Regions from separate parts of the Priestia sp. P5 genome, predicted to be linked through region 1. Evidence: riboswitches for the same ligand, from Rfam matches in the RefSeq annotation. Region 1 holds a riboswitch; each other region holds the start of a gene.
The links. A riboswitch is a leader RNA that binds a small molecule or an ion and turns the genes downstream of it on or off. The one in region 1 is predicted to bind S-adenosylmethionine.

Region 1 (4,377 bases):
ATTTTTCGTACTCCTTTCTACAAATCTTCATTTTATAAGCAAAGGTAGAGTTTGGTCAAATGAAAGAATAATCAGACAGTTATCAACTGCTGTTGCAGCGCCTTGCAGAATGATATGTATTCCAATATTTAGTGGAAAAGCGCCAATAATAATTGCTTCAATTCTTCTTTAGTTTTTACAAAAACATATAAAAATATGCCGATACTACTAATATAGATTAGACATTCTATGTCTTTAGATGGTATAGGGAATGAAAAATAAAAAAAGCGTTTCAAAGTTTACATGTGAAATGCTATATATGATGGTCATAACACTTACTGTAATTGAAGTGACAAATTATTATCTTATTATGAAACAAGAGCAAGCAGCCTCGATTATGCTAGTGATTACATTTCTGTTTGCTTTTCTTACAACTACCGTGTTCTATTTTATCATACGTGGCTCTATAATTGCGGTTGAAAATTTAACGAAAGTAATGAAAGGGGTTTCGTAAGGGGATTTATTGATATTTGTTCAGTATAATAAACTGTAAGTATTGGTTTTTATGATAGCTTTCATAGAAAGAGATAATGAAATTTGACACGTTATAAAAGCAGTTGTATAGTGAGTACGCAAGGCGGCAGTCTGTCTTTTTTAATTCTTAGTAAACTTATAAGTTAAATGAAATATTTAAGCACTACATAAGGAGACGAAGAGATGAAAAATGAATTCCGTTTGGCAACAAATGACGATGCAGATAACTTATTGAACTTGACTCTACAAGCATATAAGCCTATTCGAGAGCTAGGCATTCCTTTCTTAGCAGCTACTGCTGATCTTGCCCTCGTTAAGAAAAACATTTCTCAAAACCTTTGCTATGTATATGAAGAAGATAAAAGAATCGCTGCAACTGTGTCTATACGAATGCCTTGGGGAGAACATCCAGGTCCGTTTGCTGTTCCGCACCTTTGGTGGTTTGCAGTGGACCCGTCGTTTGCCAGTAAAGGCGTTGGATCTAAGCTGCTGCATCTAGTAGAGGAAGAGATAATAAAAAATATGTTTAAATCACCAGGTGTGTCTTTAGGAACAGCAAAAGAACATCCTTGGTTAGTTGAGATGTATGAACGAAAAGGATATGTTCAAGCTAAAGAAAAGCACCTTGCAGAAGGTTATACGACTGTATTTCTTTATAAAAAATTCAACGAGGTACATTCTTTGTCGTAAAAGATAGAGAAGTGATCCAAATTAAGACATGTGAAAGAGTGATAAAGATGACAGATCAATTACTACTAAATAAGCTAATAGACATACGCCGTGAGCTGCACCGGTTTCCAGAACTTTCAATGAAAGAATATGAAACAACTAAACGTATTAAAAAGTGGTTAAAACACTATGATATTTCTATAGCGGATGAATTCCAATTAGACGTAGGAGCAGTAGCAGAAATTGTGGGAGGAAAGCCGGGACCTACTATCGCTATTCGAGCTGATATTGATGCGCTGCCAATTGAAGAAAAAACCAATCTGCCCTTTGCTTCTGAAGTGAACGGTGTTATGCACGCATGCGGCCATGACTTTCACACGGCTTCTATAATCGGAGCAGCCATTCTTCTCAAAGAGCGTCAGAAGGAGCTTTGCGGCACGGTTCGATTTATCTTTCAACCAGCTGAAGAAACGGCTTCTGGAGCAAAAATGCTAGTTGAAAAAGGTGTGCTCGAAGGAGTGGAAGCGATATTTGGGATGCATAACAAACCGGATCTTCCTGTAGGAACCATTGGTATCAAACCGGGACCTTTAATGGCAAGTGTTGATCGTTTTGAAATTGACGTCAAAGGAGTAGGAGGTCACGCGGGTATTCCTGAAAAAACAATAGATCCGATTGCTGCTGCTGGTCAAATTGTTACTAGTTTACAAACCATTGTCAGCCGTAATCTCAGCCCCTTTCAAAATGTTGTTGTCAGCATAACTCAAATCCATGGAGGGAGCTCGTGGAACGTCATTCCTGACAAAGTAACGCTTGAAGGAACGGTGCGTACCTTTCAAGAAGAAGCGAGAGAAAAAATACCGGCTCTTATGAAACGAACTGCTGAAGGGGTCGGCGCAGCTTTCGGGGCTTCAGTAGACGTTAAATGGTATCCATATCTTCCTGTAGTAAACAATGATGATACGCTGGAAAAACTGGCTATTAAAGCGGCGGAGGATCTTAGTTATCAAGTCGTAGAAGCTGAACAATCGCCTGGAGGAGAAGATTTTGCCGTATATCAGCAGCATATACCAGGATTTTTTGTATGGATGGGTACAGCTGGAGAATATGAATGGCACCATCCTTCTTTTTCATTAAATGAAGAGGCATTGCTTGTAGCAGCTGCGTATTTTGCTAATTTAAGCTTTCATTTTTTGAATTCATTCCATTACCTAAAAAATTAAAATATTTTTATTTTTCTATTTACGCGGATGAAATTGTTTGATAAAATAAATTTTAAATTAAAAAAGTTATCACGAGTGGACGAGAGATCTGGCTCTTTGACTCCACAGCAACCTACGAATGTAAGGTGCTCCTACCAGCAAAGCATGTGCTTTGGGTGATAAAACGGGTGAAAAACTCATTTTGCATCAAAGCAAAATGAGTTTTTTTTATTTTTCTAAAAGGAGAGGGTTTTATGAGTCATACAGCAGTTGCAGCACATACAGGAGAGAAAGCATTAAAGGAAGCGGTGAAATTATTAGGAAAGCATTATCAAGTAGCTTATCGTGAGTTAGAAACATTTTATGAAATTGTGGTCGAAAACCATGTTCGTACATATGCTGTAGGCATAGATATTAAAGATGTACAAAAAGCAAATGAACTAGAAATTTATTCATCATGCTGTTCCAAACTTGAGCGAGTAGGCTGTCTTTTATAGAAGAAGTCTGCTCGCGCCTCTATTTTTTAAGTATTTTTAAATAGAAAGCATGGTTTTTGACAAGCAAAGAATCTGGTGGGTATAATCAATATTCACTAGGTTTTAAGATTAATCATAAATTGTCGAAATTTTTACACAAATTAAAGGTTACATTCGAAATGAATTGTGGTATGTTATAAAACAAGAATATTTTATGAAAGGAGCATTGAAATGGAAATGTCTCTTGAACACGGAAACGATGCAGGAAGCGAACAGCTTATTGATCGTATCCTAGACTTTTTAGAAGATGACGAAAAGTAAAAAAGAGTGTGCGGTGCTATCCCTAGCCGCGCACTCTTTTTTTATCATGTGCGTAAAGGCAGCGCCATACTATGATACATAGGGATAGAATGAAAGGGTCTCTGTCAAAGGGATTGACGAATGGTTTTGTTTGATAGAAAATTTAGAAAAAGGAAAGAGATGAAGGGTATGTCGAACAAAACATCTTTGTATCAAACAAAAGAACAGTTAAAAAAGCTTGTAAGCGAATTGGTTTCTATACCTAGCGTGACAGGAACGATGGCAGAAGTGGAAATGGCTGAATCGATAGCGTCGTATTTATTGAAGCTGCCTTACTTTCAAAAAAACGAGCAGGTCGAGCTTCATTCAACAGGAGACGGGCGATCAATTGTCACAGCTTTTGTTCAAGGGAAAAATACGAATAAAACAGTTGTATTAGTAAGTCATTACGATGTAGTGGATGTACAAGATTATGGACAGTGGAAAAAGGATGCTTTTCACGCTGATACATTAACGAGTACTTTTTATAACCATATGGAACAAGTTCCGGCACACGTACAAAAAGATATGATAAAAGGAGACTGGCTTTTTGGCCGAGGAACGATGGACATGAAAGCAGGCATTGCCTTGCATATCAGTATGGTTGAACGAGCGTGCAACGGAGAGTTTGACGGAAACATCCTGCTGCTGTCGGTGCCGGATGAAGAAGTAAATTCGCTTGGGATGAGAAAAGCAGTGCCTGTTCTTTTAGAGATTGCCCGCAAACATAAGCTGGATTTTTCTCTCATGCTGAATGCAGAACCAGTGTTCAGCCGCTATCCTGGAGATCAAACGAACTACGTGTACTCAGGATCGATTGGGAAAATCATGCCAAGCTTTTTGTGTTATGGAAAAGAAACTCATGTAGGGGAACCGCTAGCTGGTTTAAATGCTAATTTACTAGCTTCTTATTTAACAAAAGAAATAGAATTAAACGTTGATTTTTGCGAAAAAGTAAGAGATGAAACAAGTCCACCTCCTACGGTGCTGATACAAAAAGATTTAAAAGAAGAGTATTCAGTTCAAGTTCCGCACTCTGCCGTTGTCTTATTTAATTTATTTATGTTAAACCGCTCTCTTAAAGAAGTAACAGATCTGCTGTCGAAATCGGCTGACAAAGCGGCTTTGAATGTGAAAAAACACTATAATAAAGCCGCTAGGCAGTATGCTGCGGGAAT
Region 2 (4,377 bases), on a different contig from region 1:
AATAATCTCTTCGAATTCTGAATAGCACATATGCGTGTGAATTTGCGTCTCGTTTTGCACCGATACCGTGGCTAGTTTAAATGCATACACCGCAGCGTTTAAGTAGCTGTTCCAGTTTTCTCGTTTTAACGGCAGTCCTTCACGCAGTGCCGGTTCATCTACTTGAATCATTGAAATGCTCTGACTTTCAAGTGCTTCTACTTCTTTTCTAAGAGCAAGCGCAATTTGATTTGCGACGTCATAGCGCGGGATATCATCACGCACAAACGACCAATTTAAAATCGTAATCGGACCCGTCAGCATTCCTTTAACCGGCTTATTTGTTAGAGACTGTGCGTAGACCGTTTCTTTGATCGTCATCGCCTGCTCATACGATACATCTCCGTAAATAAGCGGCGGCTTCACGCAGCGAGAACCGTAAGATTGCACCCAGCCAAACTTCGTAAACTGAAAGCCTCCTAATTTTTCACCGAAGTACTCAACCATGTCCGTACGCTCAAACTCTCCGTGCACAAGGACATCTAAGCCGATGTTTTCTTGAATTTCAATCCATTTTTTTATTTCCTCGTTAATGTACGCTTCATATGCTTCATCGCTTAACTCGCCTTTACGCCACTTTAAACGCTCTTTTCGCACTTCTTTTGTTTGCGGGAAGCTTCCAATCGTTGTCGTGGGAAGAAGCGGCAGTTGAAACGCTTCTTGCTGAACGCGTTGACGTACGTCAAACCGCGCTTGTCGCTCTGCTTTATAGCTGTGCAGCTGCTTCAGCTCTTTTTGCACGTCTTGATGATTTCGAAAAGATGATCCATTTAATGCTTGAATTGCCTGTTTGCTTACGCTTATTTCTTCTTCTATTGCTTCTTTTCCTTGCCGCACCGCTTTTGTTAAAAGCGTGATTTCCTTTAGCTTTTCATCTGCAAAAGACAGCGCATTTTTTAACACTGGCTCAATGGTTTCTTCATTTTTCACCGTAACGGGAACATGTAGTAGACTTGATGAAGGCTGCAGAATCAAACGATCTTTTGATACGGCTTCTTCAATTTCACTGATCGTTAAAAGCTGTTCGTCCAAATTTTCACGCCAAATGTTTCGTCCGTCAATCACTCCCGCTGCCAGCACTTTATCCGTTGGAAAACCATATTTATTAAGCGCAGTGAGATTTTCTCCTCGGTCATGTACAAAATCTAAGCCGATTCCTTCAACAGGAAGAGACACAACTTCTTTATAGTGATCAACGCTGTCAAAATACGTTTGCAAAATGACTTTTACATTCGGTGCCGCTTTTTTCAAAGTTTGATAGACTTCTTTGTACAGCGCCAGGTCTTCTTTTGATAGCGTTGTAGCTAAAATTGGCTCATCTATCTGCACCCACTCTACTCCTTCTGCCTGCAGCTCCGCTAAGATAGTTGCATAAAGCGGAACAAATTGTTTAACTACTTCTTTAAACTCGCTTTTTTTATATCCTTTTGACAGCTTCACAAATGTTACTGGACCTAAGATCACGGGCTTGCCTTCAATATTCAGCTTCTGTTTTGCTTCTTTGTAAAATTGAAGCGGGCGATTTTCTACAAGTGACGGCGTACATTCCTCAAGCTCCGGTACGATATAGTGATAATTTGTGTTAAACCATTTTATCATCGTAGAGGCTACCGCACCTTTTGTTCCTCGGGCGATGTCAAAATACGTTTCAATCGATACCGGCCCTCCGTCATAATCAAAGCGCTTTGGCACTAGACCAAACATAGCGGCTGTATCTAACACGTGATCGTATAAGCTAAAATCGCCGACTGGAATCAATTCAATTCCTGCATCACGCTGTTTTTTCAGATGCCCCAGACGAAGAGACTCAATTTCCTGCAAAAAGATATCTTTCTCTAGTTTTCCTGCCCAAAACTGCTCAAGCGCTTTTTTCCATTCTCGTTTTTCACCAATTCTTGGATAACCTAAGTTTGAACTTTTTACACTGCTCATTTTTTCCACTCCCTGTATATTTTTTATCGGTAAACTAAAAAATCTCTCTTTTCGAAATGAAAAGAGAGATGATACGCATACTTAACTAAAGTTGAGATAGCCTGTTTTTCTCAACACGTATTCCTCACTCCTCTCTATATCCCGTAGAGCTTAAGTGCATACAACAGGCAGGTCTCCTGACTTAGGTTCATCGCTTCCTATCCCTTCCCATTTCAACATGAAACAGTGGTTAATAAGTTGCTCCCCATTACAGTGGCGGGACCGCGCCGGCTTTTCACCGGTCTTCCCTTTTAAGCTGCGTACATTCGTTACACAGCACCTGATGCATTTTTATAAAATTGTTCATTCAAAACATATTCACATAAAATAAAAAGCCTCTCTATCATGAATAGAGAGGCATAGTATCTATGAAATCCTCTCTTATTTTTCAAAGCTGTACGCTTTGCAGGATGTAGCACCTTTTCAACAAGACTGTTAAATGGTTGCCGGGCTTCACAGGGCCAGTCCCTCCGCCTCTCTCAATAAGAGTTTTAATTATTTATAATATTTTGAATGTAGAGTCATCTTAACACCTTACATTTATGTTGTCAAAAGAAATTTCAAAAAAATTAGTTTTTAGGAGGCGTTGACGCTAATTTTTGCCTTAACAATTTGTAATCATCTTTTCGATGTGTTTCGATCAAGTCTTTTGCTCCTTGGTGATATCCTGACGAATAAATGTACTCTACCGCTGTTTCGATAAGCTTTCTCTTTTCCTCAGCACACTCACGATCCATTAAAGGGAACAGTCTACCTAAAAGGTCATTTAAATCTTCCTTAATAAAACGATCAAGTCCTTCTTGCATCTTTTCGTTTGCCATTGTAGCTCCTCCATTTGCTGTGTATGTTCTAAGCCTCTATAAACAGGCATTTCACTGTAAATTTTGAGATAAAGTTAAGTCATTAAACAGTATATCAAGTGAATGTTTTTCTTCAATTACATATGTAATACAAATATATGACAAATATAGAGAATATATCATCATTCATTATCTATTATAACGTTTGACTGAGCCTTCTGCTACAAGGTTTCGTACGGTTTCCCAAAAGAGGTTGAGACATAACGAAATGAATCTAATCTAAAGGCAAATGGGATACATGAGCTGAATCGCTTGTTGCCCCGCAGTTGATTTCCGTGCAAGGCTTCGCCTTGCTCTCCAATCAACTGCTAGAAGAAATGAAACAGCTGAAACCTGCGTTCACCATAAAAAAACGAACCACTAATCAAACACTTTGATTAGTGGTTCGTTTTTCACTTCAGCTAAAATACTTTTATCTCAGCACCTTACAATTAAAACATTTACGACAATCAAACATATTTATTACGCTCAACCGGACTTAAAGAATTTCTTTCAGAACGAGCTGCCATGTCCGTTTCAATTTGCTCTAGGCTGCGTCCTTTTGTTTCAACAACTACAAAACGTATGAAGAATAATCCGAGAATACAAATGATCCCGAACGTTGAAAAGATAACGCCCAAACTAAACTGATCAGCTAAAATTGGGAATACAAGCCCTACTGCAAGCGATCCTGTCCAGTTAAAAGCAGATGAAATCCCAGCACCGATTCCGCGTACAGAAAGCGGGAAAATTTCTCCTACAATGATCCACGTAAGCGGCGCCCAAGAAAACGCATAGCACAGGATAAAGCAGCAAAGTGCAATTAACGTAACCCAGTTCACGACGGATTCATTAACGCCTACTGCTCCAAGAATAGCCGGTGTGAAAAAGGAAAGAGCCATTCCCGCTCCGCCAATTGTAAGAATGGTACGGCGGTTGAATTTATCAACAAACTGCAGAAAAATAAGTGTTGTCACGACAAAGATTACCCCAACAATGACCGTAAAACCAGCAGCTACCTGTGGCGCTAAACCAACTTGACGGGCAATGCTTGTTGCATAATAAACAATTGAGTTTGAGCCTTGAATCTGCTGAAAAGTTGCCATTCCGACACCGATAATTAAAGCTAGACGAAACTTTTTCTGAAACAGCTGTTTAATGCCTGATTGTTCATGCACAGCTACGCTTTCAATTTCAGATACTTCAGCTTCGACTTCAGCTGCTGAGGAACGAAGCGTGCGCAGTACTTCACGCGCTTTATCTGCCATTCCGTTTTTAATTAAGTAGCGAGGTGACTCCGGAAGCTTGATCATTCCGATGCATAAAACGATCGCAAAAATACCGGCACTGCCAAGCATAAGTCGCCAGCTGTTTGGAACCGGCTCAAAAATAAAGGCTACGATATAGCTTAATAATAATCCAATTACAATCATTAGCTGATTTAAACCTGAAAGCTTTCCGCGAATATGTGCAGGTGCGATTTCTGACATATAGGCAGGAACTAACGAAGAAGCCGTTCCTACTGCTG
Region 3 (4,377 bases), on a different contig from region 1:
AAGCTTTTCATAAATAGCCGGTAAATAATCATAGTCGCCAACGGATACTCCGCCGGTTGTCAGTAAAATATCCACTTCTTCAAGCGCTTTTTCTACCGCTTCATAGCAGCGGTCAAAATCATCTTCAAGCTTCCCTAAATATTTCGGAATTCCCCCGCTTCTTACGATTTGTGCAAGTGCCATATAGGAGTTGCTGTTGCGGATTTTCCCTGGTTCTAGCGGCTCGTTCACATCAAGCAGTTCGCTTCCTGTTGTTAACACGCCAACCACTGGCTGCTTCACCACGGCTACATCCGCATAGCCAAACGTAGCTAAAAAAGCGGTGACGCCCGGATTGATGCGCGTTCCTTTTGAAACGAGCACGTCTCCTTTTTTTGTTTCTTCTCCTTTTAATGCAATGTGTTCCCACTTTGAAGCAGGCCGGCTTAACGCCATATACGTTTTGCCTTCTTTTTCATACGACTTCGTTACTTCAAGCATCACAACCGCATCACATGAATGAGGCACTTGTGCTCCTGTCATAATACGCACTGCTTGAAACGGCTTTAGTTCTTCTTCAAAAACAGAGCCAGCGCCGATTTCACCTACAACTTCGAACTCTACAGGATGTTCAATTGAGACTTCTATGCAGTCTTGCGCTCGAACTGCAAAGCCGTCATAAAGCGATTTATTAAAATGAGGCACGTTTTGGTCGGCGACAATATCTTCTCCTAAATAGCGTCCGTAGCTTTCGGTGATCGATACGCGTTCGATGCTGCCTTTTCTTTTATATGTCATGACTTTTTCAATTGCTTCAGGAATTGAAATAGGTGTTCTGCTTTCTAACATACATTCTTCACTTCCTTTATGTCTGTTCACTTTTTGCGCTATGGTGTAAAATCATAGCATATCTCACTATTTCTATCATACAACAAAATTTACTGAAAAAGGATGAAAACACCGATGTCTTCTTTTACACATTTTAATGACCAAGGCCGTGCCAACATGGTCGATATTAGCGAAAAATCTATCACTCGCCGCGCTGCAACCGCTCGTTCAAGCATACTTGTTAACAAAGGAATTCACGAAGCCATTGTAGAACATAAGATCGGAAAAGGCGACGTGCTTGCTGTCGCACAAGTAGCGGGAATCATGGCTGCAAAACGCACGTCTGACATTATTCCGATGTGTCACCCCCTTTTATTAAAAGGCGTAAACCTTTCATTTGACTGGGATACAAGCAATGATCAATACCGTTTATTAATAGAAGCAACTGTTAAAACGGAAGGCTCAACGGGCGTTGAAATGGAAGCTTTAACAGCCGCTTCTGCCTGCGCTCTAACCGTTTATGATATGTGCAAAGCCATTGATAAAGGCATGATTATCGGCGAAACGTATCTGCTTGAAAAATCAGGCGGCAAAAACGGTGACTACAAGCGTACGGAAGCGTAAAGGAGGTACATAATGAGCGTACATGAACATAAATCTAAAGCAACTCAGCCCGTTCGCTGCAAAGTCATTACGGTATCCGACACACGTACAAAAGAAACCGATAAAAGCGGTGCGCTGATGATCCAACTTCTGAAAGAACATGACATGCAAGTCGCTTCCTATGAAATTGTAAAAGACGACCAAACGTCGATTCAACAAGCGATACTTGCCGGATGCAGTGATGAGGACATTGACGTTGTTCTCACAAACGGCGGGACTGGCATTACAAAACGAGACGTTACGATTGAAGCCGTTCAAGCGCTGATTCATAAAGAAATCGTTGGGTTTGGCGAGCTGTTTCGCATGCTGAGCTACACCGAAGACATTGGCAGCGCAGCGATTATGAGCCGGGCAATTGCCGGGACGATTAACGAAAAAGCCGTTTTTTCTACACCAGGATCAAGCGGTGCTGTTCGTCTAGCTATGACCAAACTGATTTTGCCTGAACTTCGCCACGTTGTGTGGGAATTAAACCGCCAGCGCTGACAAAATGCCTATGCGCGTGCATAGGCATTTTTATTAATCATAGTCTTTATGTACCCACTCATCTTCTGGAATGCCTAAATCTTCTCCAGAAAAACGCTCTTCTTTAAACGGATCTCCTCTAAGATGAAAGCCGTTTTGCTCCCAAAAGCCAGGATGATTTTCATCAATAGCTTCAAAGCCTCGAAGCCATTTAACACTTTTCCAAAAGTACAAATGCGGAACAACCAATCGCAGCGGATATCCGTGCTTAGCTGTAAGCGGCTCTCCGTTAAAGGAATGAGCGAGAAGAATATCGGCTCTCAGTAAATCTTTTACTTCAATATTTGACGTATAGTCATTATCTCCGTGCAGCATGATGTATTTACTTTTCAACTCCACGCCAACTGCTTTTAAAAAGTCTGTAAACAGCACGCCCGTAAATTCATTATCAAGTCTTGTCCATCTCGTTACGCAGTGAATATCACATTTCACCGTTGTTTGCGGCATGTTCAATATATCTTGATACGAAAGCGTCACTTCTTTGTCTACCAACCCAAACACGCGAAGCGTCCACTCCTCTAAGTTATACTCCGGCACGTCGCCTTCATGCAAAATAGGAAAGCGCTCTGTCACTACTTGCCCCGGAGGCACTCGTCCTTCATACTTTGGATCAATTTCTGGTGTTTTCATTCGTTTAATACGGTCTGCTTTGTTCAAATAATCACCTCGTTGTTTTTTGTACATAAAAAGCCCTTCCTTAAATAAATAAGGAAGAGCTTTGTTTCAGCTTCTTCCTTATCTCTAAGAGCGATACACTCTTAAGGATTTGGCACCATTCTGTCATAGACAGCGGTTGCCGGGTTTCACAGGGCCAGTCCCTCCACCTCTCTTGATAAGGAAACAAATTGTATTTGTTTTATGTAATAAAGTCAGTATTAAGCTTTTTGTCATAATTGTCAATATTATTTTTCTTTTTCGCCAAAAAACTTTAAAAACAGATAGGGTTATAAGGTTTTAGTCTACTAAAATACCATATAAAGCCTTTACCCTTCTCCATCAATCATCGTATACTTCCTAGCAAAGCGCTTGTAGTAAATTTGCTCATCCTCTTGTCCATCGTTAAAAACAAGTCGGTTATGATCAATATCTTTTTCTTTTAACACATAGCCTTTTTCGTTCATCATATGAATATATTCATCTAAATGTCCTTTTTTCACCATATAGTGAAGAGCATCATCTGAATCCGTAGTCTCTTCTACATCTTGACTTCCCACTTCTAATTTGAATACGGCTTTTGCCGTTTGAATGGGACGGTAGTCTCCAAACATCTTTTCCCAGTTTAGTAGCACCAGCGCGCCGAAGATTATGATACCTCCTCCAGCGGCTACGGTTAGTAAGAATCGTTTTGACACTTCTTTCTCTCCCTTACATTCTTTTTCTTCTATTTAATACAACAGATTGCCCTAAACTTGTTTTGACGCCAAGTCCTAGATACACGACAGCACCTAAAGCAATTGAAATACAAGATGTGCTAATCGCAAGTGAAGATGCAGACAGCTTATTTTCTAAAAAATAGTGAGAAGTATAATTGCCGATAATCACAGCGGCTGACATCACACTTACTAATAAAACAGGTGTCAACGCAGCTTGTCCCAGTGATTGAACTCGGTAAGAAATAGATTTTTCAATTAAATAGAAGTTATATATAACCGATACACCATACCCTCCGTAAGTCGCGACAACCGGTCCAATTTCTTTTAAGCTTGAAACCAACAGTACGTTTAATACTATCTTCACAACAATTCCTAAGCCCAAGCCTAAAATTAGCTTCTTTTGTTGATTAATTCCTTGGAGAATGGCGGCTGTTACGGTAAAAAGAGCAAAAAGAATCGCAGCAGGCGCATACCATTGTAAAACAACTCCACCGATTTCAGGACTGTTTTTCGCTCCAAAAATCATCATATATACCGGCTTACCCAATAAACAAAGCCCTACCGCAGCAGGAAGAGTAAAAAACAACAGCAGCTGCAGCGTTTTTGTAATCTTTCCTTTTACTTCCCGTAAATTTCTTTGCACAAAAGAAGATGTAATGCCCGGAATTAGCGACATGCTGAAGGCAGTCGCTAACGATACCGGCACCATCACCAAAATTTGCGCTAATCCAATGACGGAGTTAATCGTTTCAGCCTTAGCTTGTCCATATCCTATTGATTGAAAAAGCATGTTAATCGTAAACGTATCAATATTTTGATAGATAGGAATAGCTAAACCAACTAATACAAACGGAACAGCGTACGTCACAAGCTCTTTGAACATTAAAGAGAACGGAACGGATTTATTATTCTTTCCGCTGTTCACTTCTTTTATAATCAACCGCTTGCGCTTCAAATAAACCGCTCCAAGAATCCCAATTCCCCCTACGCCTCCAATAAACGCTCCAAA

Region 2: linked by a shared signal. The riboswitch ahead of metE (5-methyltetrahydropteroyltriglutamate--homocysteine S-methyltransferase) and the one ahead of MMB69_RS19860 (hypothetical protein) in region 1 are both predicted to bind S-adenosylmethionine.
Region 3: linked by a shared signal. The riboswitch ahead of MMB69_RS05595 (sulfite oxidase-like oxidoreductase) and the one ahead of MMB69_RS19860 (hypothetical protein) in region 1 are both predicted to bind S-adenosylmethionine.

The regions. Positions count from the first base shown of each region.
Region 1 covers NZ_JAKWFJ010000002.1:608,101-612,477, forward strand. The annotation lists gene MMB69_RS19845 (hypothetical protein) at 299-493, shown strand; gene MMB69_RS19850 (GNAT family N-acetyltransferase) at 697-1,203, shown strand; gene MMB69_RS19855 (M20 peptidase aminoacylase family protein) at 1,251-2,405, shown strand; SAM riboswitch class I at 2,469-2,570, shown strand; gene MMB69_RS19860 (hypothetical protein) at 2,639-2,881, shown strand; gene MMB69_RS19865 (M20/M25/M40 family metallo-hydrolase) at 3,350-4,377, shown strand, end outside.
Region 2 covers NZ_JAKWFJ010000001.1:1,294,767-1,299,143, reverse strand. The annotation lists gene metE (5-methyltetrahydropteroyltriglutamate--homocysteine S-methyltransferase) at 1-1,971, opposite strand, end outside; cobalamin riboswitch at 2,121-2,309, opposite strand; SAM riboswitch class I at 2,389-2,499, opposite strand; gene MMB69_RS06910 (hypothetical protein) at 2,580-2,831, opposite strand; gene MMB69_RS06905 (sugar porter family MFS transporter) at 3,320-4,377, opposite strand, start outside.
Region 3 covers NZ_JAKWFJ010000001.1:1,081,553-1,085,929, reverse strand. The annotation lists gene MMB69_RS05610 (molybdopterin molybdotransferase MoeA) at 1-828, opposite strand, end outside; gene moaC (cyclic pyranopterin monophosphate synthase MoaC) at 943-1,431, shown strand; gene MMB69_RS05600 (MogA/MoaB family molybdenum cofactor biosynthesis protein) at 1,444-1,956, shown strand; gene MMB69_RS05595 (sulfite oxidase-like oxidoreductase) at 1,990-2,652, opposite strand; SAM riboswitch class I at 2,728-2,834, opposite strand; gene MMB69_RS05590 (hypothetical protein) at 2,979-3,347, opposite strand; gene MMB69_RS05585 (putative polysaccharide biosynthesis protein) at 3,361-4,377, opposite strand, start outside.